DNA from 3 places in the Labrys sp. LIt4 genome. Region 3 is predicted to be linked to each of the others. Evidence: riboswitches for the same ligand, from Rfam matches in the RefSeq annotation. Region 3 holds a riboswitch; each other region holds the start of a gene.

What was found. A riboswitch is a leader RNA that binds a small molecule or an ion and turns the genes downstream of it on or off. The one in region 3 is predicted to bind cobalamin.
Region 1: linked by a shared signal. The riboswitch ahead of bluB (5,6-dimethylbenzimidazole synthase) and the one ahead of J8I29_RS05305 (aromatic ring-hydroxylating dioxygenase subunit alpha) in region 3 are both predicted to bind cobalamin.
Region 2: linked by a shared signal. The riboswitch ahead of J8I29_RS24365 (CbtB-domain containing protein) and the one ahead of J8I29_RS05305 (aromatic ring-hydroxylating dioxygenase subunit alpha) in region 3 are both predicted to bind cobalamin.

The regions. Positions count from the first base shown of each region.
Region 1 covers NZ_JAGIPY010000001.1:314,466-322,381, reverse strand. The annotation lists gene J8I29_RS01505 (malate synthase G) at 1-993, shown strand, start outside; gene J8I29_RS01500 (tetratricopeptide repeat protein) at 1,163-1,816, opposite strand; gene J8I29_RS01495 (DUF975 family protein) at 2,452-3,111, shown strand; gene J8I29_RS01490 (hypothetical protein) at 3,251-4,516, shown strand; gene J8I29_RS01485 (TerB family tellurite resistance protein) at 4,509-5,144, opposite strand; gene bluB (5,6-dimethylbenzimidazole synthase) at 5,192-5,929, opposite strand; cobalamin riboswitch at 5,972-6,153, opposite strand; gene J8I29_RS01475 (cupin domain-containing protein) at 6,371-6,991, shown strand; gene J8I29_RS01470 (substrate-binding domain-containing protein) at 7,129-7,916, shown strand, end outside.
Region 2 covers NZ_JAGIPY010000017.1:54,219-62,134, forward strand. The annotation lists gene J8I29_RS24345 (multidrug efflux RND transporter permease subunit) at 1-288, opposite strand, end outside; gene J8I29_RS24350 (efflux RND transporter periplasmic adaptor subunit) at 304-1,470, opposite strand; gene J8I29_RS24355 (UDP-glucose/GDP-mannose dehydrogenase family protein) at 1,897-3,213, opposite strand; gene J8I29_RS24360 (histidine phosphatase family protein) at 3,317-3,871, opposite strand; cobalamin riboswitch at 3,974-4,103, shown strand; gene J8I29_RS24365 (CbtB-domain containing protein) at 4,136-4,348, shown strand; gene J8I29_RS24370 (CbtA family protein) at 4,367-5,131, shown strand; gene J8I29_RS24375 (J domain-containing protein) at 5,575-6,171, shown strand; gene cobS (cobaltochelatase subunit CobS) at 6,465-7,451, shown strand; gene cobT (cobaltochelatase subunit CobT) at 7,575-7,916, shown strand, end outside.
Region 3 covers NZ_JAGIPY010000002.1:506,621-514,536, reverse strand. The annotation lists gene J8I29_RS05310 (fumarate hydratase) at 1-1,098, opposite strand, end outside; cobalamin riboswitch at 1,281-1,486, shown strand; gene J8I29_RS05305 (aromatic ring-hydroxylating dioxygenase subunit alpha) at 1,603-2,847, shown strand; gene J8I29_RS05300 (hybrid-cluster NAD(P)-dependent oxidoreductase) at 3,030-4,097, shown strand; gene J8I29_RS05295 (hypothetical protein) at 4,099-4,404, shown strand; gene metH (methionine synthase) at 4,591-7,916, shown strand, end outside.

The sequences.
Region 1 (7,916 bases), on a different contig from region 3:
AAACCCAAGATGCACGGCCCCGCAGAAGTCGCCTTCGCCGACGAGGTCTTCGCCCATGTCGAAGCGGTGCTGGGCCTGCCCAAGCATACGGTCAAGCTGGGGGTGATGGACGAGGAACGGCGCACCAGCGTCAATCTCATGGAGTGCATCCGAGCAGCGAAGCATCGCATCGTCTTCATCAATACCGGCTTCCTCGATCGGACGGGGGACGAGATCCATACCTCGATGGAAGCCGGCCCGTTCAGCCGCAAGGACTTCATCAAGCGCAAGGACTGGATTCTTGCCTATGAGAACCAGAACGTCGACATCGGCCTGCAATGCGGCTTTTCGGGCAAGGCCCAGATCGGCAAGGGCATGTGGGCGATGCCGGACAAGATGGCGGCCATGCTGGAAGCCAAGATCGAGCATCCCAAGTCCGGCGCCAATTGCGCCTGGGTACCCAGCCCGACGGCGGCCACGCTCCATGCCTTGCATTACCACAAGATCGACGTCTTCGCGGTGCAGGCCGCGCTGGCGAAGGGCGGCAGGCGGGCCTATGTCGAGACGATCCTCGAAATCCCGGTCGCGAGCTACCAGAAATGGACGCCCGAGCAGATCCGGCGTGAGGTCGAGAACAATGCGCAGGGCATCCTCGGCTATGTGGTGCGCTGGATCGACCAGGGCATCGGGTGCTCGAAGGTGCCTGACATCAACGATGTCGGGCTGATGGAGGATCGCGCGACCTGCCGCATCTCGGCGCAGCATATCGCCAATTGGCTCCATCACGGCGTCGTTGCCGAGGACGAGGTCCGACAGATCATGCGGCGCATGGCGGAGGTCGTGGATCGCCAGAACGCCGGCGATCCCAACTACCGCGCTATGGCTCCCGGTTTCGACGGCGTGGCCTTCCGTGCGGCGTGCGATCTGGTCTTCGAGGGCCGCTCGCAGCCATCCGGCTATACCGAGCCGCTGCTTCATGCGCGACGGCGCGAATTCAAGGCGGCGCAAGCTTAGCGCATTATCCAGAAAGCCTGGCAGCATGTTCACGCACCGTGACGCTGCCCCTCACCTTACCTCGCCCCGTTCTTACGGGGAGAGGTAAGGTGAGGGGCAGCACCCCCATAGGCAAACGACGCGGTGAGGCAAAACGCGTTGTGGTGAAAACACAGCGCTACCAGGGCGGTTACCCCAATTCGGCCAAGTTCTGCTTGGCCAGATCGTGTTCGGGATCGAGGGCCAGCAATTTCTCGAAGGCCTGCCGGGCTTCCTTGGTCTTGCCGAGCGCGCGGGCCGAAAGGCCAAGGCCGCGAAGGGCCTCCGGTGAGGAGGGCCTGAGGGCCACGGCCTGCTGGTAATGCGCGGCGGCGGGCTCGGCCCGTTCGTTGTGCAAGAGGAGATCGCCCAGGCCGATATGGGCTTCGACATGGTTCGGCTCGAGCTTCAGGCAGGCAAGATAGGCCTGCAGCGCCTCGTCGCCACGCTCGAGCGCGGCCAGCAGATTCCCGTAATTGTAATGGGTGTCGGCCGCCTTGGGGTCGAGCTTCAGGGAAGAGCGGAAGCAATATTCCGCACGCGACTCATTGCCGAGGCCGCGATTGGCGAGCCCTAGCCGCATCTGCGCGTCGGCGCTGCCGGGATTGACCTCGACCGCCCGTCGGAGCACCTTCTCGGCCTCGTCATGGGCGCCGCGCTGCAGCAGGAGCGTGCCGAGCAGGTTCAGGGCGTTGAAGTCCCCGGCGCGACCGGCCAGAATCTCGCGATAGGCCGCCTCGGCGGCATCGAGCCGGCCTGCGCGATGATGCTCGACGGCTTTCTTCAACTTTGCTTCGGCGGCCATGCTGCATTGTCCGGGTGGGGCGTGAGGGATCGGCGGACCTTGTGGCGGATCGGGGTACAAAGGTCAATCGGCCCCGCATCGAAGCGTTTTGCGATCTGTCGGATTCCCCCGGAACGCAAAGGCACGTCAAAATAAGGCGTTAGAGAAAACAGACAGAACGCTTGAGCGCGTTTTGCCTGAAATGCCCCAACTTCCTGGCCGGCCGGCCTAACGGATAATCGTTCGAGGCGGGCTCCGGCACGGGTCCCGTGCACGCGCCGACAAACACCGCTTGCGAAGAAACACCAAGCGGCGCGAAACACCTCATCGCCCATGGCACGCTTCGCAATGTTTTTCTGTGCCGCACAGCACTCTATTCCTGATCGACTGAAGATAAGATCACTATCGTCATCGCATTCCTCCTGCCGAAACCAATCAAGAGCACGGGAACCCGCATGTCCGTCGCCTCCTCGTCGCCAGGCCAAACAAGCAACGCACCTTTGAGGATCGGGCAGATCATTTCCGATGCCTTTGCTGTCAGCCTGCGGAATTACGGCTGGGCACTCCTGTTGAATCTGGGCGTCTTCGCCGCTCTTTTCGGCTTTTTCGATTCGTTTTCCTGGGCCGCATTCACCGAAGACTCGCTATTCTTGCCCGTGGACACCACCCTGAATATCTGGCTGTTCTACCTATTGTTCTTCGTCGCCGGCCTCGTCGCGCTCGCCCTCTATTGCGCGATGATACGCCTGGTTCATGATCGGCATGTCGATGCGGCGCGACCGGTACACACGACCTGCCTGGCCGGTGCCAAAAGGTTCCTGCCGACCTTCGGCCTCGTTCTGATCTATTTTCTTGCTTATTTCCTGATCCACCTGGCCGTGACGTTGTTCGTTTTCATGTTCGCAACCTTCGGGCCACCGGCGTTCGCGCTCATCCTGGTATTCCTGGCCACCGGTTGTTTTGCCGTCTATCTCGTCTTCCCCTATCTGCTATCCTTCGTCATCTGCATCAATGAGGGCGTGGGGCCGATCCGCGCGCTCGGCCGCAGCCGTTCTTTGAGCGAGGGCTATCGCTGGCCTCTTTTCGGCATGATGCTGCTCACCTTCGTGATCTGGCTTGCCTATCTGGTGGTGTCCGATCTTCTGGGCCGGGCTTTTGGCACGAACGGGAACATTGTGGCCATCATCCTGATGCTACTGGCCTTTCCCTTGATGTATGCCTGGATGGCGGGGATCTATTCGATCGCCGCCTACCGCCTGCGTGTGCTCAAGGAAGGCATCGACCTGAACGGTACCGTGGCGAACATTTTCGACTGAGAGCAAGCCGGGAAACAGCCTCCATCGAGGATCGAGTCTGGCGATGCCCTTGCGGCAAGCACCGTGGCCAGCCTATCAGAGATGCTCGGGGTTGGCGGCACTCGATTCCCAGATGTGCCGGTCCCCCGGGGGGGTAATAATGCGTTCTCTCTTCAAGATGGCAGCCGTCATGCTGATGACTGCTGCATTCGGCTGGAGCGCCGCGCCGGCCAAGGCCGACAGCGCGGCCTCTGCCCTGTTCCAGAGCTATCTCGGCAAGGGGCGCATCAGCGAGGCGGACGAGCAGATGCTGGCTCTCGCCACCAAGGCGAGCGGCAATGCCGACGCCAGGCTCGGCCTCGGCATGGTGCGCACAGCCCGCGCCCTCGAGCATTTGTCGCAGGCCCTCTACAAATATGGGTTCGCCTCAGAAATACCGGCGATGCGGCTGCTGGGCCTGTCGGGTACCGTGTTCAGCACCAATCCCGATCCGCAACCCGTCACCTATCAGGATTTTCGTGGCATCCTCACCACTTTCGCGGCCGATCTCGACAAGGCCGACCAGACCCTGGCGGAGGTCGGCGACATCGAGGCCAAGCTCACAGTCGACCTCTCCGTCACCCGCTTCGACTGGAACGGTGACGGCATCATCGACGAACGGGATCATATCGGCGCTGCCATCTCCGATCTCGACGACTCCGGCAAGCCCAGGCCTTTCGTCGTCGCCTTCGACACGGCGGACGCCAAATGGCTGCGCGGCTATTGCAATATCCTGATGGCCCTGACCAAGACCCTGCTGTCGCACGACATGTCGCGCAGCTGGGACGCCGGCTTCGGCAGCCTGTTTCCGCGCGCCGTCACAGGCCTTGCCACGGCCAATGGCGTCGGCGTCGACGACGGATCGGGCGTGACCCTGTTCGGCACGAGCAAGCGCGACGCCGAGGCCATCGCCGACCTGATCAGCCTGGTGCACACCATCGACTGGCCGGTGGCCGACCAAGCGATGTGGCTGGAGGTACGCGGCCATTTAAAGAGGGTGATCCGGCTCAACCATGAAACCTGGGCGCTGATCGCCAGGGAAACCGACGACGACCACGAGTGGCTGCCCGGCCCCCGGCAGAAGAGCGGCGTCCTGCCTTCCCTCGATGTGACGCAGGAGCGCATCGACTCATGGCTTGCACTGCTCGGTCAGGTCGATCAGGTGCTGGACGGCAAGCTCTTGATGCCGCATTGGCGTTTCACCAAGGGCGTCAATCTCGCCAGGGTGTTCGAGCAGCCCGGCAATTTCGACCTGATGCTGTGGATCACCGGCCCGGGCGCTTTGCCGTTCCTTGATAATGGCAAGGTGATGGATGCCGAGGCCTGGAGCCAGGCGACCCGCCTCTTCGGTGGCGACGTGGCGAGCTACGCCTTCTACTTCAATTGAGCGGACGTCCAGCTGCGGCATCCGGCGCGAACAGGCGTCGCTTCAGGCGAACGATCGCTTCGCGCTGCAGATCGCTGGCGTCGCCATAGGCACTCGCCACCTGACCCAGCATATCGATGAGTTGCTGGCGTTCCGGCAAAGACAGGCGGGCGCGGAAAAGCGGCACCAGATCCTCGGCGACCGGCGTGAACACCCGGCCGCGATCCGTCAATTGCAGGGCCTGTTCATAGACATGTTCGCGGTCGCCGATGCCGAGCGGGTCGCTCATCAGGGTGAGGATGGTGTCCCGCTCGGCCCTGGTCAGCAGACCATTGGTGCGGACGAGCTGGATCATCAGGACGACCGCGGCCAGCCTGGGATCGTCGATGGTCTTGAGCGAGACGCGCTCGAGCACCTGCGGCCGGACCGTGTCCGATCCCCGGTCAAGCGGAAGGGGAACCACTTTCGGCACGGCCTCGATGCGCCGGGCTGCCGCCGGCTTGCGGGCCTTGCCGCGCAACAGCCAGAACAGGCCGCCGACGGCGGCCACGAACGCCCCGATCAAGAGTGCTCTCGGCCCCTCCAGCATGACCAGGCTGGCGATCAGCAGCGCGATGATCCAGATTGCATTCTTACGCAGGAAATCCATCGGCCGTCTCATCCGATCGGCACGGCGCGCATCCCGCGCCAGCCATCCTAGGAACCTGCTTCTCCCATAGCGGCCCGCATGGCGGCGAGCAAGGGATGGTCGGGCCGCTGGCCGCCCCAGCCGTCGAAGCTCAATATGTCTTCGGGCGGCAGGCGCCGGCGCCAGCCCTTCACCTCCAGTTCGGGCCGGGTATAGGCTTCGTGCACATAGCCAAGACACAGATAGGCAACCGGAATTACGCGCTCGGGAATGCCCAGCACCTGGCGCAGGCGTATGGGATCGACGATGCTGACCCAGCCAACCCCTACCCCCTCGGCCCGCGCTGCCAGCCAGATATTCTGCACCGCGCAGACCGTGGAGTAGCGGTCCATGGCCATGTCATGGGTGCGGCCGAGCACGACGGGGCCGGCGCGGTCGGGGTCGCAGGTGATGCACAGATTGACCGGGGCATCGACGATGCCCTCCAGCTTCAGCGAGCGATAATGCGCCTGCTTCTCGGGCGGGAACATCGCCACGGCCTCGGCATTGGCCTCCTCGAAGAGGGCCCGCACCTTGTGCCGGGTGTCGGGGCAGTGCAGCACCAGGAAACTCCAGGGCTGCATGAAACCGACCGAGGGGGCGTGATGCCCAGCCGTGAGAATACGGGCGAGAACGTCGTCCGGCACGGGTTGCGGACTGAACTGGCTGCGGACGTCGCGCCGGGTGAAGATGGCGCGATAGACGGCTTCACGTTCGGCCGGCAAAAACGGCCCGGAGGGCTTGAGCGCTCCCTTGGTTGGGTCCATCGTCATTCCCCTTGCGATGGCAATCGCCGCGCCGTCCGCGCGCGCCGATCTATCGCCTCCGGCCGGTCTTCTGACTCGGGATCCTCCCATCCGGACGCCTTCCCCGCAGAACGAGTGGCCTGAAACCTGCCCGGATAGTCCCCCTTACAGCGTTGGGCACGTCGCGGTTTCGAACCGCGTTCCCGATTCTCCCGCAAGCGGGCACCGAAGGTATCGCGGGTGTAGCATGGGAGGTGGCGGCTGCCCAGCCATCCGGGGCGTCGATGCAGGGCTCAATGAGCGCTTTACTTACCCTCCCCTCCATGGGGAGGGTAGTCGCGCTTGGCGTTAACCTGAATTCGGAGCCCTAGGTCGGCGGGCAGCAAAGTGGACAGGGTGCAGGCTTGTGGCCTAGAATCGCCTGCTAGGCTCTCGGGCAATAAGCATCCTGGCAACAGCAAAATGAACAAGATCGATCTCAAACCGCACGCCGGCGATCAGCCCGATCCCCTGGAACAGGCCAATCCCGTGCGCCTCGGCACACGCCTGCGCCTGGCGCGGCAGACAAGAGGGCTGACGCTGAAGGCCCTGGCCACGGCCGCCGACTGCTCGGAAAGCCTGCTGTCCAAGATCGAGAACGGCAAGGCCTCGCCTTCCCTGCCCATGCTGCATCGCCTGGTCGAGGTGCTCGGCACCAATATCGGCTGGATGTTCGAGGAGACGGACAGCGAGGAGGGCATCGTCTTTCGCGCCGGCACGCGCCCGCTGATCTCGCTGGATCCGCTCCGGCGCGGCGAAGGCATCTCGCTGGAACGGGTGATCCCCTATTCGCCCGGCCATCTCCTCCAGTGCAACATCCACCATATCGAGGCCGGGGGCGAGAGCGCCGGGCCGATCCAGCACCAGGGCGAGGAAGTCGGCTATGTCCTGGCCGGAGCCGTGGAGCTGATGGTCGGCGAGCGCACCTTCAAGCTCTCCGTTGGCGATACCTTCGTGTTCAAGTCCGAACTGCCGCACTGGTACCGCAACACCGGGACGGAGCGCGCCAGCATCTTCTGGGTCAATACGCCCGCCACCTTCTGAGGTCTCACGCCGCCGGCGTTTCAAGAATCCTTGCAACCATCATTCAAGTAACTTGACATGAATTCAAGTCTCTTGAATTATGCGGATGTTAGAACTGAGAATGAGCCCGGCACGGGCCATCCATGAAGGGAACTGAAATGCGGCTTTCAAACTATCTCGCCGGTTGCGCGGCAGCGGCAGCCCTGACGCTGTCCCTCGGATCGGTGTCCGCCCTGGCCGACACCTTCGCCCTGGTCACCATCAACCAGCAGGCCCTGTTCTTCAACCAGATCAACGAAGGCGCTGAGACAGCCGCCAAGGCGGCCGGCGCCAAGCTCGTCATCTTCAACGCCAACAACGTCCCGAGCGCTCAGAACGACGCGATCGAGAACTACATCACCCAGAAGGTCGACGGCATCATCCTGATCGCCATCGACGTCAACGGCGTGAAGCCCGCAATCACCGCCGCCAAGAAGGCCGGCATCCCCGTCATCGCCATCGATGCCCAGATCCCCGACGGCGACAATGTCTCCTTCGTCGGCGTAGACAATCTCAAGGCCGGCGAGGATATCGGCAAGTTCTACGCCGACTACGTCAAGTCCAAGCTCAACGGCACCGCGAAGATCGGCGTGGTCGGCGCTCTCAATTCCTACATCCAGAACCAGCGGCTGGATGGTTTCAAGAAGGCCGTGGCCGCCAGCGGCCTCAAGGTCACCTTTCTCGATACCGTTGACGGCCAGAACGTGCAGGACGTAGCGCTGAGCGCCGCCGAAAACCTGATGACTGCCAATCCCGACATGACCACGCTCTACGCCACCGGCGAGCCCGCCTTGCTCGGCACCGTCTCCGCCGTGACCAGTCAGGGACGCACGGACGGCGTCAAGGTCTTCGGCTGGGACCTGACGAAGCAGGCCATCGAAGGCATCGACCAGGGTTGGGTGACGGG
Region 2 (7,916 bases), on a different contig from region 3:
GAAGGTGACGGTGATCTGCAGCGAACCGTCATTGGTGGCCTGGGATGTTTGGTAGATCATCCCCTCCACGCCATTGATCGACTGCTCCAGCGGCGCAGCCACGGTCTCGGCGATGGTCTGGGCGTTGGCGCCGGGATAGGTGGCGTTGATCACCACGGTCGGCGGGGCGATCTGCGGGAACTGCGCGATCGGCAGGCCGACATAGGAGACGAGCCCGATCACCACCGTGACGATTGAGACGACGGCGGCAAAGATCGGGCGGTCGACGAAGAAATGGCCGAATTTCATGGGCTGCGCTCCCGATCAGTTCGGGTCGGGAACGAGCGTCTCAGGCACGTCCAGCTTGGTGGGTTGCGGCACGACCTCGCCGCCCGGGCGGGCGCGCATCTGGCCATTGATCAGCACCTGGTCCTCCGGCTTGAGGCCCGACTTGATCACGCGGAAGCTGCCGAATTTCGGGCCCAGTTCCACCACGCGCGGATTGGCGATCTTGTCGGCGCCGACCACGATGACGGTGCGTCCCTGTGCCGACTGGCTCACCGCCACATCCGGCACGACCAGCGCCTCATAGGGCTCGCCGATGGTGATGCGGATGCGCCCGAACAGGCCCGACGTGAGGAAGCCATCGGGATTGTCGACCTTGGCGCGGGCCGTGACGGTGCCGGTCTGCGCGTCGACCTGCGGCGCGATATAGTCGAGCGTGCCCTTGTGGGAGAACCCCTTCTCGTCGGACAGGCCGATCTCGACCTTCAGCGTGGGATCCTTACCGCCGCTATCCAGCTTGCCCTTGGAGGCGCGCTGATAGGCAAGATAGCTCGCCTCGTCGAGATCGAAGTAGAAAAAGATCGGATCGACGGCGACGATCGACGCCAAGGGCGAGGCCGAGTTGGCCACCACGAGATTGCCGCGCGAGACGAGCTGGCGGGTGATCCTGCCCGAGATCGGCGCGGCGATGGTGGCGTAATTGAGGTCGAGCTTGGCCGTCGCCAGCGCCGCATTGGCCGAATCGATCGAGGCGGCCGCTTCCTGATAGGCCTGGAGATTGGCCTGGTAGGTGGCGTCGGTGACGTTGCCGCTCTTCTTCAGCGCCTCGGCGCGCGCCAGATTGGCCTTGGTCAGGTCGATCCGGGTCTGCGTGATCTTCACCTGGGCGGCCGCCTGGTCGACCGCGGCCTGGAACGGACGCGGATCGATCGCGAACAGCACATCGCCCTCCTTGACGAGGGAACCCTCCACGAAGCTCGACTTGTCGAGATAGCCGGTAACCCGCGAGGTGATGTTCACCTGGGGCCAGGCCTGGAACCGCCCGGTGAATTCCAGCGCTTCGGTAATCTTGCGTTTGACGGGATTGGCCACCGTGACCGGCATGGCCGGCATCTGCTGGGCGAACGCGCTGCCCGCCCCCTCGACGGCCGTCAATACCAGCACGCCGGCGGCCAGCCGACTCAATTTGCGACGCAACCTCGACATGAACATCCTCGCAAGCAAAGCGCCTCAGCCAAGCCGCCCGCGTGGCCTATGACCTTGTCGCGGGCACTGCAGCTGGCGTCTGGAAATCCTGCAGGATTTCCCAGCCTGCGCCGCCAGGGCAGGTTCGGAGATCCTGTTCAGCGCTCCACCGGCCGGAATCGCGGTCGAATCGCCGTGTGAATTCTATAGTATGATAATTCTTAGCGCTTTGATCCAATCAAGATCGGCGCCCTGCAACCGTGAGTTGGGACTTGGTGCATATCCGCAACAGGCGCGTCATTTCTGTCGCCTGCGCTTGGCGGAAGCGATTGCCTGGGTCGGTCAAAGCTCGCTGCCGGCTATCATTGCCCAAGCCGGTGGCATTTCCAAGACCGTCGATCTGAAGATCGACACTCCAATCCTGGGCCTGGCCGCTCCCGCCATGGCTCAGGGCGCCGTTCCCTCGCGCCCGATGCTCTCATAGCGGAAGCCATGCCGCTTCATGTCGTCGAGCCTGTAGATATTGCGCAGGTCCACGATCACCGGTTGCATCAGCAGGCGCTTGACCCGATCGAGATCCAGCGCCCGGAACTCGTCCCATTCGGTGACGATCACGCCGACATCGGCGCCGTCGAGGCAGTCATAGGCGCTGGAACGATAGTCGACATCGCTCAGGATCTTTTGGGCCTCCTCCATCGCCTGGGGGTCATAGGCCCGCACCTTGGCGCCTTTGTCCTGCAACGCCAGAACGATGGGGATCGAAGGGCTGTCGCGCATGTCGTCGGTGTTCGGCTTGAAGGCGAGGCCGAGCAAAGCCACCGTCTTGCCGGCGATGTTGCCGTCGAGGGCCGCGATGACGCGGCGCGCCATCGCCGCCTTGCGGGCATCGTTGACGCCGACCACCGATTCCACGATGCGCAGAGGCACGCCGTATTCCTGGCCGGTGCGCAGCAGCGCCAGCGTATCCTTGGGAAAGCAGGAGCCGCCGAAACCCGGCCCGGCATGCAGGAATTTGGAGCCGATGCGGTTGTCGAGGCCGATGCCGCGCGCCACCTCCTGCACATTGGCGCCGGCCTTCTCGCACAAATCGGCGATTTCGTTGATGAAGGTGACCTTGGTCGCCAGGAAGGCGTTGGCGGCATATTTGATCAGTTCGGAGGTGCGCCGCGCCGTGAACAGCAGCGGACCCTGGTTGAGATGGAGCGGGCGATAGACCTCGGCCATCACCTCCCGGGCACGCTGCTCCTCCGTGCCGACCACGATGCGGTCGGGGCGCTTGAAATCCTCGATCGCCGCACCCTCGCGCAGGAATTCGGGGTTCGAGACCACGCTGACGTCGGCGTCGGGCCGGACCTCGCGGATCAGACGCTCGACCTCGTCGCCGGTGCCGACCGGCACGGTCGACTTGGTGACCACCACCGTAAAGCCTTCGACCGCCGCGGCTATCTCCCTGACAGCGCCGTAGACATAGGACAGATCCGCATGGCCGTCGCCGCGGCGCGAGGGCGTACCGACGGCCAGGAATACCACGGCCGCATCGCGGACGGCGGGGGCAAGCTCGGTGGTGAAGGACAGGCGCTTCTCGCGCACATTGCGGGCCACCAAATCGTCGAGACCGGGCTCGTAGATCGGCATACGGCCGGCCAGCAGGCCTTCGATCTTGGCCGGATCCTTGTCGACGCAGGTGACGACATGGCCGAAATCGGCAAGGCAGGCCCCCGTCACCAGGCCGACATAACCCGTACCGATCATTGCAACGCGCATGACATCAATCCTGTTTGGGCGACAAACCCGTCAGAGCCGTGTCTACAAAAGGCCCGGCGACATGCCAATGACGAAAAAGCAGGAGGAGCTCTGCCGGGTCGTTCTATGCCCCGAGGCGCAGCGACCAACCGCGTCTGGAGGGCCTGAGATCGGCGGTGGCCAGCGGACCGGCTTCGATACGCCAGAAAGAGGAAGGCTCGGTGCCGAGGGCATGAACGATCGCCGCGCGCAGCACCGAGGCGTGGGTGACGGCCAGCGTGTATCCCTCGAATCGCCCGCCAGCGAGCCAGGCGCCGACCCGCGCAATCAGGGCGGCAATGCTCTCGCCGCCATGCGGGCAGGCCTTCGGATCGGTCAGCCATGCCCCGAGCGCCTCCGGTTCGGCGGCGGCTACCGCCTCCAGGCCGAGCCCCGCCCAGCGGCCATGATCGCATTCGCGCAGGGCCTCGTCGATCTCGGGCTCGAGGCCGAGGGCCTGCGCCGTCTGGCGGGCCCGCAGCGCCGGACTGCTCAGGATGCGGGTCGCCTTGGCGAAACGCCCTTCCAGATCGCGGGCCGCCGCCATTCCCCGCGCATCGAGCGCCTCGTCGAGCGGGAAGCCCGCCGCGCGCAGCGCAGGCGTCGCCCCGTGGCACAGCAGGATCAGGCGTGGCGTCATGACGGCATTCCCCGAGACTTGGGAAGCATGATCTCTCCCGAAAAGTCGCGCAACCATTCGGGACCACGCTTAATGTCGTTTCCAGAATATTGACATATGCGTGACTTGGGCTCTTATGGAAGAGCTTTGCCAAGGGTGGGAAGCCGGTGGAATTCCGGCACGGTCGCGCCACTGTGAACGGCGGCGCTCGGCGCCGTCCGGAAGTCAGACCTCTTCCAAGGCAGCATGACTCGTAACGGGACGCGTAATCCCAAGGAGCTTTTCATGACCACCGCAACTCTGGCACCCGTCGCCCAGCAGCCGATCGCCATCCCGGTTCGGGAGATTCTGCCCTGGGCTCTCTTCACCGTGTTGCTGGCTGTGCTCGCCATCTATTTCGTCGGCGCCGAACAGGGCGCGACCTCGCTCGTTCCCGGCGTCTACATCCACGAATTCGTGCATGACGCCCGCCATCTGCTCGGCTTCCCCTGCCACTAGGGCGCATAGGCACACGACATGGTTAGATCGCTTTTGATCCGGGGGATGCTGATCGGCATCCTGGCCGGACTGCTTGCGTCTGGCTTCGCCTGGGTCTTCGGCGAGCCTCAGGTCGACGCTGCCATCGCTTTCGAGGAAAGCCACGCGTCGGCGCCGGCGCCCGCTGCGAGTACCGCTGCCGGCGCGGCGCAGACGACCATGGTCCACGACCATGAGGAGGAGCCGGTCAGCCGTCCGGTCCAGTCCAGCTATGGGCTCGTCACCGGCATGGTCGTCTATGGCGCGGCCCTCGGCGGCATCTTTGCCCTGATCTTTGCCTTCGCGCAGGGGCGGATCGGCAGCCTCAGCCCGCGCGCGACCGCCGGATTGATCGCCGTCATCGGCTTTGCCGCCATCATGGTGGTGCCGCAGATCAAATATCCCGCCAATCCGCCGGCGGTCGGCAATCCCGACACCATCGGCCTGCGCACCGCCTTCTATTTCGGCCTGATTCTGCTATCGATCGTGACGATGGCGGCGGCCCTGGGCACCGCGAACCGGCTCGCCGCCAGTTTCGGCCGCTGGAACGCCAACCTCGTGGGAGCGGCGGCCTATCTCGTCGTGATGGTGGTCGCCATGCAGATCCTGCCGTCGGTCAACGACATCCCGGCGGACTTCTCGGCCACGGTGCTATGGAAGTTCCGCATCGCCTCTCTCGGCATCCATGCCGTGCTGTGGGCAACGCTCGGGATCGCCTTCGGCATTGCAGCACAAAAATTGCTGCAAGCGCCGGCCAGCCGCTGAAAAAAGCCGGCCAGCCGCGCAAACGTCGCATTTTTACAACACCGGCCCGATTTCGGGCCGGTTTCAAAATTAATTTCATTTCGCACTTGCGAAATAAACCGATGAGGATCACTTTAGGGGCGTGGTGGACGCGCCTTTGCGCTCCCCCACTGCCCTCCTTGGGCGTTTCCTCCCTAAGACTTGGGCCGCCATTTGGGCGGCCTCTTTCTTTTTCGGGTCGGCAGACCCCATATTTCAAAGTCTGCAGCGGCATTCGCCTCCATTAACCCCAGCGCAAAACGCTTTCAGGTAAGAATGCTTGTCTGCTTTCACTCTCCGGTTCAACGCGTCTTTGCGATTTGACGGGATTCGTTCAAATTACAAAACGCTCTTGCGCCCAAGCTCGTGCTTGCCCATTTGTGTTCACCCTCGCATAGTGTGTCATTATGGATCTGGACTCGCCCTTGTTTGATCGCATCCGGGTGCGCCCAAGGGCCGAGGAGGTCCAGCCGGCGAGCGTACGGCTATGCGAACATGCCGGTTGCCGGAACGCCGGCGAATTTCGTGCGCCTAAGGGGCGCAATCGCGAAGGCCAGTTCTGGCATTTCTGCCTGGAACATGTGCGCGACTACAACAAGACCTACAATTATTTCGCCGGCCTGCCGGACGACTCGGTGAGCGCCTATCAGCGTGACGCCGCCACCGGCCATCGCCCGACCTGGACGATGGGCGTCAATCCCTGGGCCAAGAAGCGCGGCGAAGGGCCGCAACCCGGTCCCGAGATCCATGACGGCTTCGGTTTCTTCGATGAGGATCACGGTTTCCGCCGCCCGCAACGGGCGCCCGAACCGGAGAGGCGGCGGCTGAAATTGCTGGAGCGCAAGGCCCTGGACGCGCTCGATCTGCCGGAAACGGCCACCGGCCCGGAAATCAAGGCGCGCTACAAGACGCTGGTCAAACGCCTCCATCCCGATGCCAATGGCGGGGACCGGTCCAGCGAAGATAAATTGCGCGGGATCATCCAGGCCTATAATACGCTGCGTAGCGCCGGGCTCTGCTGAGCCCCGAAACACCGGCGAGGCTTCCAGGCTTGGAGCGCGTTCCAATCCCGGGAATCTCCGCCAGACCTAGAGCAAAGCGCGTTTAGACGGAAACGCTATTTTGCTCTAACTCTTTGGTTCGACGCGTCTTTGCGATTCGTGGCGATTCCGCCAAATCGCAAAACGCTATGGAAACGACGCCGGACTGCCCATGCCCGCCTGGCGAGACTGGGAAATTCGGCGGGGCCCCTGTCTCCGGCCCGCTGGAACTGATTGTCGGCTGCGCCGTCCTGGCGCCAGCCAAGGAAGGCATAATGACTGACGCAACGACACCGGCCAATCTGCCGGACATCATGGTTTCGGCCAAAAAGCTGTTTGGTTTCGATACGGATCTCGAAGTACCGGCTTATTCCCAGTCCTCCGACCACGTTCCGGACCTCGATCCCGATTATCTTTTCGACAAGCCGACGACCCTGGCGATCCTGGCGGGCTTTGCCCACAACCGCCGCGTGATGGTGACGGGCTATCACGGCACCGGCAAGTCGACCCATATCGAGCAGGTTGCCGCCCGCCTCAACTGGCCCTGTGTCCGCATCAACCTGGACAGCCACGTCTCGCGTATCGACCTCGTCGGCAAGGATGCGATCGTCCTCAAGGACGGCAAGCAGGTCACCGAGTTCCGCGACGGCATGCTGCCCTGGGCCCTGCAGAACAACATCGCCTTGGTGTTCGACGAATACGACGCCGGCCGGCCCGACGTGATGTTCGTGATCCAGCGCGTGCTGGAGGTCTCCGGCAGGCTCACCTTGCTCGACCAGAAGCGCGTGATCCGCCCGCACCCAGCCTTCCGCCTGTTCGCCACCACCAACACGGTGGGCCTGGGCGACACCTCCGGCCTCTATCACGGCACCCAGCAGATCAACCAGGGCCAGATGGACCGCTGGTCGATCGTCACCACGCTGAACTATCTGCCGCATGACAAGGAAGTCGACATCGTGCTGGCCAAGGCCAAGCACTACCAGAAGAGCCCGAACGGCCGCGACATCGTCAACAAGATGGTGCGCGTCGCCGACCTCACCCGCAACGCCTTCATGAACGGTGATCTTTCCACCGTGATGTCGCCGCGCACGGTGCTGACCTGGGCGGAGAACGCCAATATCTTCCACGATATCGGCTTTGCCTTCCGCGTCACCTTCCTCAACAAGTGCGACGAGCTCGAACGCAGCCTGGTGGCCGAGTTCTACCAGCGCGCCTTCGGCGCGGAGCTGGCCGAAAGCTCGGTAAACGTCGCGCTGACGTAACTCGGGAGCCGGACGCCCCTACGACACTCAAGTGAGTGTCGGGCGATCCGCTCCTGGAAATACCACGCTCGCAGGAGAGGAAGAGCGGACGAGGACGTCCGCGCTCCCAGGATTGACGGCATCATGACCACGACGAACCGCAAGCCCGGCGAAAAACCCAAGGACGTGCCCAACGAAGCCTTCAAGCGTTCGGTGGCCGGCGCCCTGCGCGCCATCGCCCGCAAGCCGGATCTCGAGGTGACCTTCGCTTCGGAAAAGCCGATGCTGATGGCCGACAAGGCGCGCCTGGCCGAGCCGCCGCGCAAGCTCGACGCCCATGTCGCGGCGATCGTGCGCGGCCAGGCCGATGCGATGGCCTTGCGGCTGGCCTGCCACGACCCCGCGGTGCATCGCCGCCACGCCCCGCAGAACGACCAGGCCCGCAGCGTGTTCGATGCCGTCGAGCAGGCCCGCTGCGAAGCGATC
Region 3 (7,916 bases):
GATCTTCACCACCGCGCCGCCGAGCTTGCTCTCGTCGATCTCGGGCAGGAAGCGCGCCGGATTGTGTTCCAGCTCCTCGAGGAAGACGCCGTCGCGGGTGATCTTGCCCATGGCCTGGCGGTCGGCGGAGCAGGAAACGCCGAGGCCGATCGGCAGGCTGGCGCCGTGGCGCGGCAGGCGGATGACACGCACATCGTGGCAGAAATACTTACCGCCGAACTGGGCGCCGACGCCGAGCGACTGGGTGAGCTTGTGCACTTCCTTCTCGAGTTCGAGGTCGCGGAAGGCATGGCCAAGTTCGGAACCTTCGGTGGGCAAGGTGTCGAGATAGCGCGCCGAAGCGAGTTTCACCGCCTTCAGCGTGAGTTCGGCGGAGGTGCCGCCGATCACCACCGCCAGGTGATAGGGCGGGCAGGCCGCCGTGCCGAGCGTGAGGATCTTCTCCTTCAGGAAGGCGATCAGGCGGTCTTTGGACAGGATGGAAGGCGTGGCCTGATAGAGGAAGGTCTTGTTGGCCGAGCCCCCGCCCTTGGCGACGAAGAGGAACTTGTAGGCCTCCTCCCCTTCCGCCGAAATATCGATCTGCGCCGGCAGATTGGTCCTGGTGTTCTTCTCCTCGAACATCGACAGCGGCGCCAGCTGCGAATAGCGCAGGTTCTTCTTCTCATAGGCATCGCGGATGCCCTGGGCGATGGCGCCTTCGTCCTCGCCCTCCGTCCAGACCTTGCGGCCCTTCTTGGCCATCACGATGGCGGTGCCGGTATCCTGGCACATGGGCAGCACGCCGCCGGCGGCGATATTGGCGTTCTTGAGCAGGTCATAGGCGACGAAGCGGTCATTGTCCGTCGCCTCGGGATCCTCGAGGATGTTGCGCAATTGCTGGAGATGGCCGGGGCGCAGGAGATGGTTGATGTCCATGAAGGCCTGCTCGGCCAGAAGCCGCAATGCCTCACCCTCGACCTGCAGGATCTCGCTGCCTCCGAGTTTCTCGACCCGCACGCCCTCGCTGGTCAGCTTGCGATAAGGCGTCTCGTCCGCTCCGAGGGGAAACAAGGGAACATGAGGATAGCGCGAACTGGAAGCGGAATCGGCGGGCATGGCAGCAAGGCTCCGACTTGATATTGAGTTCAGGGCAATTCCAAACTGCCCATATCGTCGACCCTTTAGACCTTCTTGCGAACGCTGCCTATGATTTCCTGCTCGCCGGTATGGCGCTCGGCAATGTCCTGAACACACCATCATCCGTCGTATCGCTTCTAGTCTGTGCGCCGACTCGCTGTATTCTCATCCTCATTCGAGGTGCCGGTCCGCTCCCAAGGCGGCCCGGAGAATTGGGAAGCCGGTCTGAATCCGGCGCTGCCCCCGCAACGGTAGAGGAGAAGATCGCGGCACGTGCCACTGGGTCGGGAAGACCTGGGAAGGCGCCGCGATCGGGCCGAAAGGCCGCTCCTGAGCCCGGAAACCAGCCACGATGAAAACCGACGGACGCGGTGGGCGTTCCGGAAGGAGGTTGGATTGTGCCCGGCCACCGGCGCAGGTTCCAAGCCGCTTTCCCTCTCCCGCCGTCACGTCAATGCATTGGTTGTCACGCGGGATTTTGACATGACTGCGCATCAGGACATGCTGGGCCGCCTCCGGGCCCACCATCCGGGCACGACGCTCGAGGGCAAATTCTACACCGACCCGGAATTCTTCCGGCTGGACATGGAGAACATCTGGTATCGCGAATGGCTGTTCGCCGGCCATGACTGCGAGCTCGGCAAGTCGGGTAGCTATTTCACCCTCCAGGTCGGCGACTATCCGGTGATCGTGCTGCGTTCCGCCGACGGCGCCATCCGTGCCTTTCACAATTCCTGCCGGCACCGAGGATCGCGGCTGTGCGCGGCGACAAGTGGCAGTGTCGCCAAGCTCGTCTGCCCCTATCATCAGTGGACCTATGAACTCGACGGCCGCCTGCTGTTCGCCCGCGACATGGGCCCCGGCTTCGACGCGACGCAATATGGGCTGAAGCCTGTGCATTGCGAGAGCGTGGCCGGCTCCATCTGGATCTGCCTCGCCAGGGAGGCGCCTGATTTCGAGACTTTCCGCGCCGGCGCCATGCCCTATCTGGCACCGCATGGGCTGAAGAACGCCAAGGTCGCCTTCGAAAGCACCATCGTCGAGAAGGGCAATTGGAAGCTGGTCTGGGAGAACAACCGCGAGTGCTACCACTGCGCGGGCAACCATCCCGAGCTTTGCCGCACCTTCCCCGAAGCGCCGACGGTGACAGGGGTGCAGGGCGCCGACAAGGATCCGCTGATCGGCCAGCATTGGCGGCGCTGCGAGGAAGCCGGCCTGCCCAGCACTTTCAGCATTTCCGGCGACGGCCAGTTCCGCATGGCGCGCATGCCGCTTTTACGCAATGCCGTCAGCTACACGATGTCCGGCAAGCCGGCCGTGCAGCGTCCCCTCAGCCCGACGATCGAGGAAGGCAATATCGGCGCCCTGCTGCTCTTCCACTATCCCACCACCTGGAACCACGTGCTGGGCGACCACGCCGTGAGCTTCCGCGTGCTTCCGATCGGGCCGAAGGAAACAGAGGTCACCACCAAATGGCTGGTGCACAAGGATGCTGTCGAGGGCGTCGATTACGATCTCGATGAACTCACCCATGTCTGGCGGATGACCAACGACCAGGATCGCCAGATCGTCGAGGAAAACCAGCTCGGCGTGTCATCGCCCGTCTACACGCCCGGCCCCTACGCCCCCGAGCACGAAGGCGGCGTGATGCAGTTCGTCGAGTGGTATCGCAACGCAATGGAAGCAGCCCTCGGCGGCGACGGCGTCCGCCTGCGCAGCGTGGCCTAAGGCCCTTTCACCCTCCCCTGGAGGGGGAGGGTCGGACGAAGTCCGGGGTGGGATGAGAAACACAGCAGCCGGTGAAAATCCCCCCGCCCCGACGCTTCGCGTCGACCCTCCCCCTCCAGGGGAGGGTGTTAGCAAAACCGATATATACAAAGGTAGACACCATGCCGACGCCCTCCGCAGCCCTGGCGAAATTCAGGCATATCGACGAAACACCGCCCTGGAACGACCAGAACCAGGCGCTCGAATGCGTATCGATCGTCCATGAGGGCCGCGACGTCGCGACCTTCACCTTCCGCGCCGCCGAACAAGGCTGGTTCCGCTATGAGCCCGGCCAGTTCATCACGCTGGAGATTCCGGCCGAGAGGGGACCGGTGCTGCGCACCTATACGCTGTCCTCCAGCCCGTCGCGCCCGCTCTCGATCAGCATAACCGCCAAGGCACAGGCCTCGAGTATCGGCACACGCTGGATGCTGGACAATCTCAAGCCCGGCACACGGCTGAAAGCTTATGGGCCTCTCGGGCAGTTCAGTTTCCATCGTCACCCGGCGGAGAAATACCTCTTCATCTCGGCGGGATCGGGCATCACGCCGATGATGTCGATGACCCGTTTTGCCGAAGACCACGGCGCCGCCACCGACATTGCTTTCGTCAATTGCGCACGCCGGCCGAACGAGATCATCTTCCGGCAGGAGCTCGAGCGTATGGCAGGGCGCATGCCGCGCCTCCGCCTCGCCTGGATCGTGGAAGAAACCGAGATCAATGACGTCTGGACCGGCTTCCGGGGCAGGCTCAACGCCCCTGCCCTGCGCCTGATCGCACCGGACTTCCGGGAGCGCGAGGTGTTCTGCTGTGGCCCTGCCCCCTTCATGGCAGCGGTGAAGGAGATGCTCGAAGCCAATGGCTACGACATGCGCCGCTATCACGAGGAGAGCTTCCAGCCGGCCGAAACGCCGGTGGAGGAAACCGGCACGGGCGAGGTGCTCGCCGGCGAAGCCAGCGTGGCGTTCACCAAATCCGGCATCGAGGTGCCGGCTTCCAGCCGCGATACCATTCTCCAGCTCGCCCGCAACGCCGGCCTCAACATTCCGACCGGCTGCACCATGGGCCTGTGCGGAACATGCAAGGTGCAATGCCTGTCCGGAGAGACGGCGATGACCCATCAGGGCGGCATTCGCGAGGAGGAAATAGCCGCCGGTCTGGTGCTGGCCTGCTGCACAAGGCCGCTCGGCCGTATCGAGATCGAGGCCTGAGATGACCGTCGCCACTGAGACTCACGCCGATATCGACGCGGCCATCGTGAATTCCATCCTGGAAGCCACACGGGATGATGGCGCTGCTTTGCCGGAAGAGCGGGCCCGTACCCTTCTGCTGGCCTGGATCCTCAGCCGCGAAGACGGCGTGGACCTCGCCAGGGAAGCGGCCGATCTGAAAGTCCTGCTGCTCGAGGCCTCGATCGCGGACAACCCGCTGCTGCCGCATCTCAGCAGCCTGCTCGACGAGGTGCGGGACCATGCCGGCCAGCGACGCGGCCGGCGGCGTTTGCGGGCGGATGCCTGAAGAGGCGGATATCGCGACATGCAAGCATGCCGCTGACGTCCGCCTCTTCTCTATCCTTCCCACCCGCCTCCCAGCAATCCCGGACAGAAAACCGACGCTTTCGGGATAGTTCGCCTTGACCTCTCCTGCCTCATTGCTATCATATAAGGATATCTTGATATCGTAATTCCGTTATAGGAGCTCGTGATGAGCGCTCCGGTCGAAGCCCTGTTCGCCGCGCCTGCCCAAAATGATCGGGGCGCGGAGATCCTTGCCGCCCTTACTGCCGCTGCACGGGAGCGCATCCTGATCCTCGACGGCGCGATGGGCACACAGATCCAGGGCCTCGGCTTCGAGGAGGATCATTTCCGGGGCGAGCGCTTCGTCGGCTGCGAGTGCCACCTGAAGGGCAACAACGACCTCCTCACCCTCACCCAACCGGCGGCGATCGAGGCGATCCACTACGCCTATGCCATGGCCGGGGCCGACATATTGGAGACGAACACCTTCTCCTCCACCTCGATCGCGCAGGCCGATTACGGCATGCAGGAGGCCGTCTACGACCTCAACCGCGATGGCGCGCGTCTCGCCCGCCGTGCCGCCACCAAGGCGGAGCAGCAGGACGGCCGCCGGCGTTTCGTGGCCGGCGCGCTCGGCCCGACCAATCGAACCGCCTCGATCTCGCCCGATGTCAACAATCCCGGGTATCGCGCCATTACGTTCGACGACCTGCGCATCGCCTATGCCGAGCAGATCCGCGGCCTCATCGATGGCGGCGCCGACATCATCCTGATCGAGACCATTTTCGACACGCTCAACGCCAAGGCGGCCATCTTCGCCTGCGAAGAGGTGTTCGGCGAAAAGCGGCTGCGCCTGCCGGTGATGATCTCCGGCACCATTACCGATCTTTCCGGCCGCACCCTCAGCGGCCAGACGCCGACCGCCTTCTGGCATTCGGTGCGGCACGCCCGTCCCTTCACCATCGGCCTCAACTGCGCGCTCGGCGCCAATGCCATGCGGTCGCATCTCGACGAGATCTCCACCGTCGCCGATACTTTCGTCTGCGCCTATCCCAATGCCGGCCTGCCCAACGAGTTCGGCCAATATGACGAAAGCCCCGAGGCGATGGCGGCGCAGATCGAGGGTTTTGCCCGCGACGGCCTGGTCAATATCGTCGGCGGCTGCTGCGGCTCGACGCCCGACCACATCCGCGCCATCGCCGAAGCCGTTGCCCGCCACAAGCCGCGTGCCATCCCTGAAGCTGAGCCCAGGATGAAGCTGTCGGGCCTGGAGCCCTTCACGCTCGATGCCACCATTCCTTTCGTGAATGTGGGCGAGCGCACCAACGTCACCGGGTCGGCCAAGTTCCGCAAGCTCATCACGGCGGGCGACTATGCGACCGCCCTCGACATTGCCCGCGACCAGGTCGCCAACGGTGCCCAGGTCATCGACATCAACATGGACGAGGGCCTGATCGATTCCGAAAAGGCCATGGTCGAGTTCCTCAACCTGATCGCGGCCGAACCGGATATTGCCCGCGTGCCGGTGATGATCGACTCCTCGAAATTCTCGATCATCGAGGCCGGCCTGAAATGCGTCCAGGGTAAGCCCTTGGTCAATTCGATCTCGATGAAGGAAGGCGAGGAAGCCTTCCTTCATCACGCCCGCCTGGTGCGCGCCTATGGCGCCGCCGTGGTGGTGATGGCTTTTGACGAGCAGGGGCAGGCCGACACTCTGGAACGAAAAGTCCAAATCTGCGCCAGGGCTTACAAGCTCCTGACCGAGAAGGCGGGCTTCCCGCCAGAGGACATCGTCTTCGACCCCAACATTTTCGCCGTCGCCACCGGCATCGAAGAGCACAACGGCTACGGCCTCGCCTTCATCGAGGCGACACGGCAGATCAGAAGCACCCTGCCCCACGTCCACATTTCGGGCGGCGTCTCCAATCTCTCCTTCTCCTTCCGCGGCAACGAGCCGGTGCGCGAAGCCATGCATGCCGTGTTCCTCTACCACGCCATCCAGGCCGGCATGGACATGGGGATCGTCAATGCCGGCCAGCTCGCCGTCTATGAATCCATCGATCCGGAGTTGCGCCAGGCCTGCGAGGACGTGGTGCTCAATCGCCGCGACGACGCGACGGAGCGCCTGCTGGCCTTGGCGGAGCGTTTCCGTGGCGTAGGGGCCAAAGAGGCCAAGGTGCAGGACCTGGCCTGGCGGAGCTGGCCGGTGGAAAAGCGGCTGGAGCATGCTCTGGTCAACGGCATCACCGACTACATCAACGAGGATACCGAGGAAGCGCGGCTGGCGGCCGAGCGCCCCCTCCATGTCATCGAGGGCCCGCTGATGGCCGGCATGAACGTGGTGGGCGACCTGTTCGGGTCCGGCAAGATGTTCCTGCCGCAGGTGGTCAAGTCGGCCCGCGTGATGAAGCAGGCCGTGGCCGTGCTGCTGCCCCATATGGAAGCGGAGAAGGCCGCCAACGGCGGACAAGCCCGCCAGAGCGCCGGCAAGGTGCTGATGGCGACCGTGAAGGGCGACGTGCACGACATCGGCAAGAACATCGTCGGCGTCGTGCTCGCCTGCAACAATTACGAGATCATCGATCTCGGCGTGATGGTCCCCTCGGCCAAGATCCTCGAAGTGGCCCGCCGGGAAAAGGTCGACATCATCGGTCTCTCTGGCCTGATCACCCCCTCGCTCGACGAGATGGTGCATGTCGCCTCCGAGATGGAGCGCGAGGGTTTCGACATTCCCCTGCTAATCGGAGGCGCCACCACCAGCCGCGTCCACACCGCCGTGAAGGTGCATCCGCGCTATGATCGCGGCCAGGCTGTCTATGTGACGGATGCGAGCCGAGCGGTGGGCGTGGTTTCCAGCCTGCTCTCCCCGACGATCAAACCTGGCTATGTCGAGACCATCCAGGCCGAATATACCAAGGTCGCCGCGGCCCATGCCCGGAGCGAGGCCGACAAGCTGCGCCTGCCCCTCGCCAAGGCCCGGGCCAACGCCCACAAGGTGGACTGGACCGGCTTTGTCGCGCCCAGGCCGAGCTTCCTCGGCACCCGAATCTTCGAGAACTACGACCTCGCCGAGTTGGCGCGCTACATCGACTGGACGCCCTTCTTCCAGACCTGGGAGCTCAAGGGCCGCTATCCTGCCATCCTTTCCGACGAGAAGCAGGGCGCGGCCGCGCGCCAGCTCTTCGACGACGCCCAGGCGATGCTCGCCCGCATCATCGAAGAGAAGTGGTTCCGCCCCAAGGCCGTGATCGGTTTCTGGCCGGCCAGCGCCATCGGCGATGATATACATCTGTATACTGACGAGAGCCGCAGCCGGGAGCTTGCCAGCCTGCACACTCTGCGCCAACAGCTCACCAAGCGCGATGGCCGCGCCAATGTCGCCCTTTCCGACTTTGTCGCCCCTGAGATCAGCGGGCACGGCGATTATCTCGGCGGCTTCGTGGTTACCGCCGGCATGGAAGAGGACGAGATCGCCAGGCGCTTCGAGCGCGCGAATGACGACTATGGCTCGAT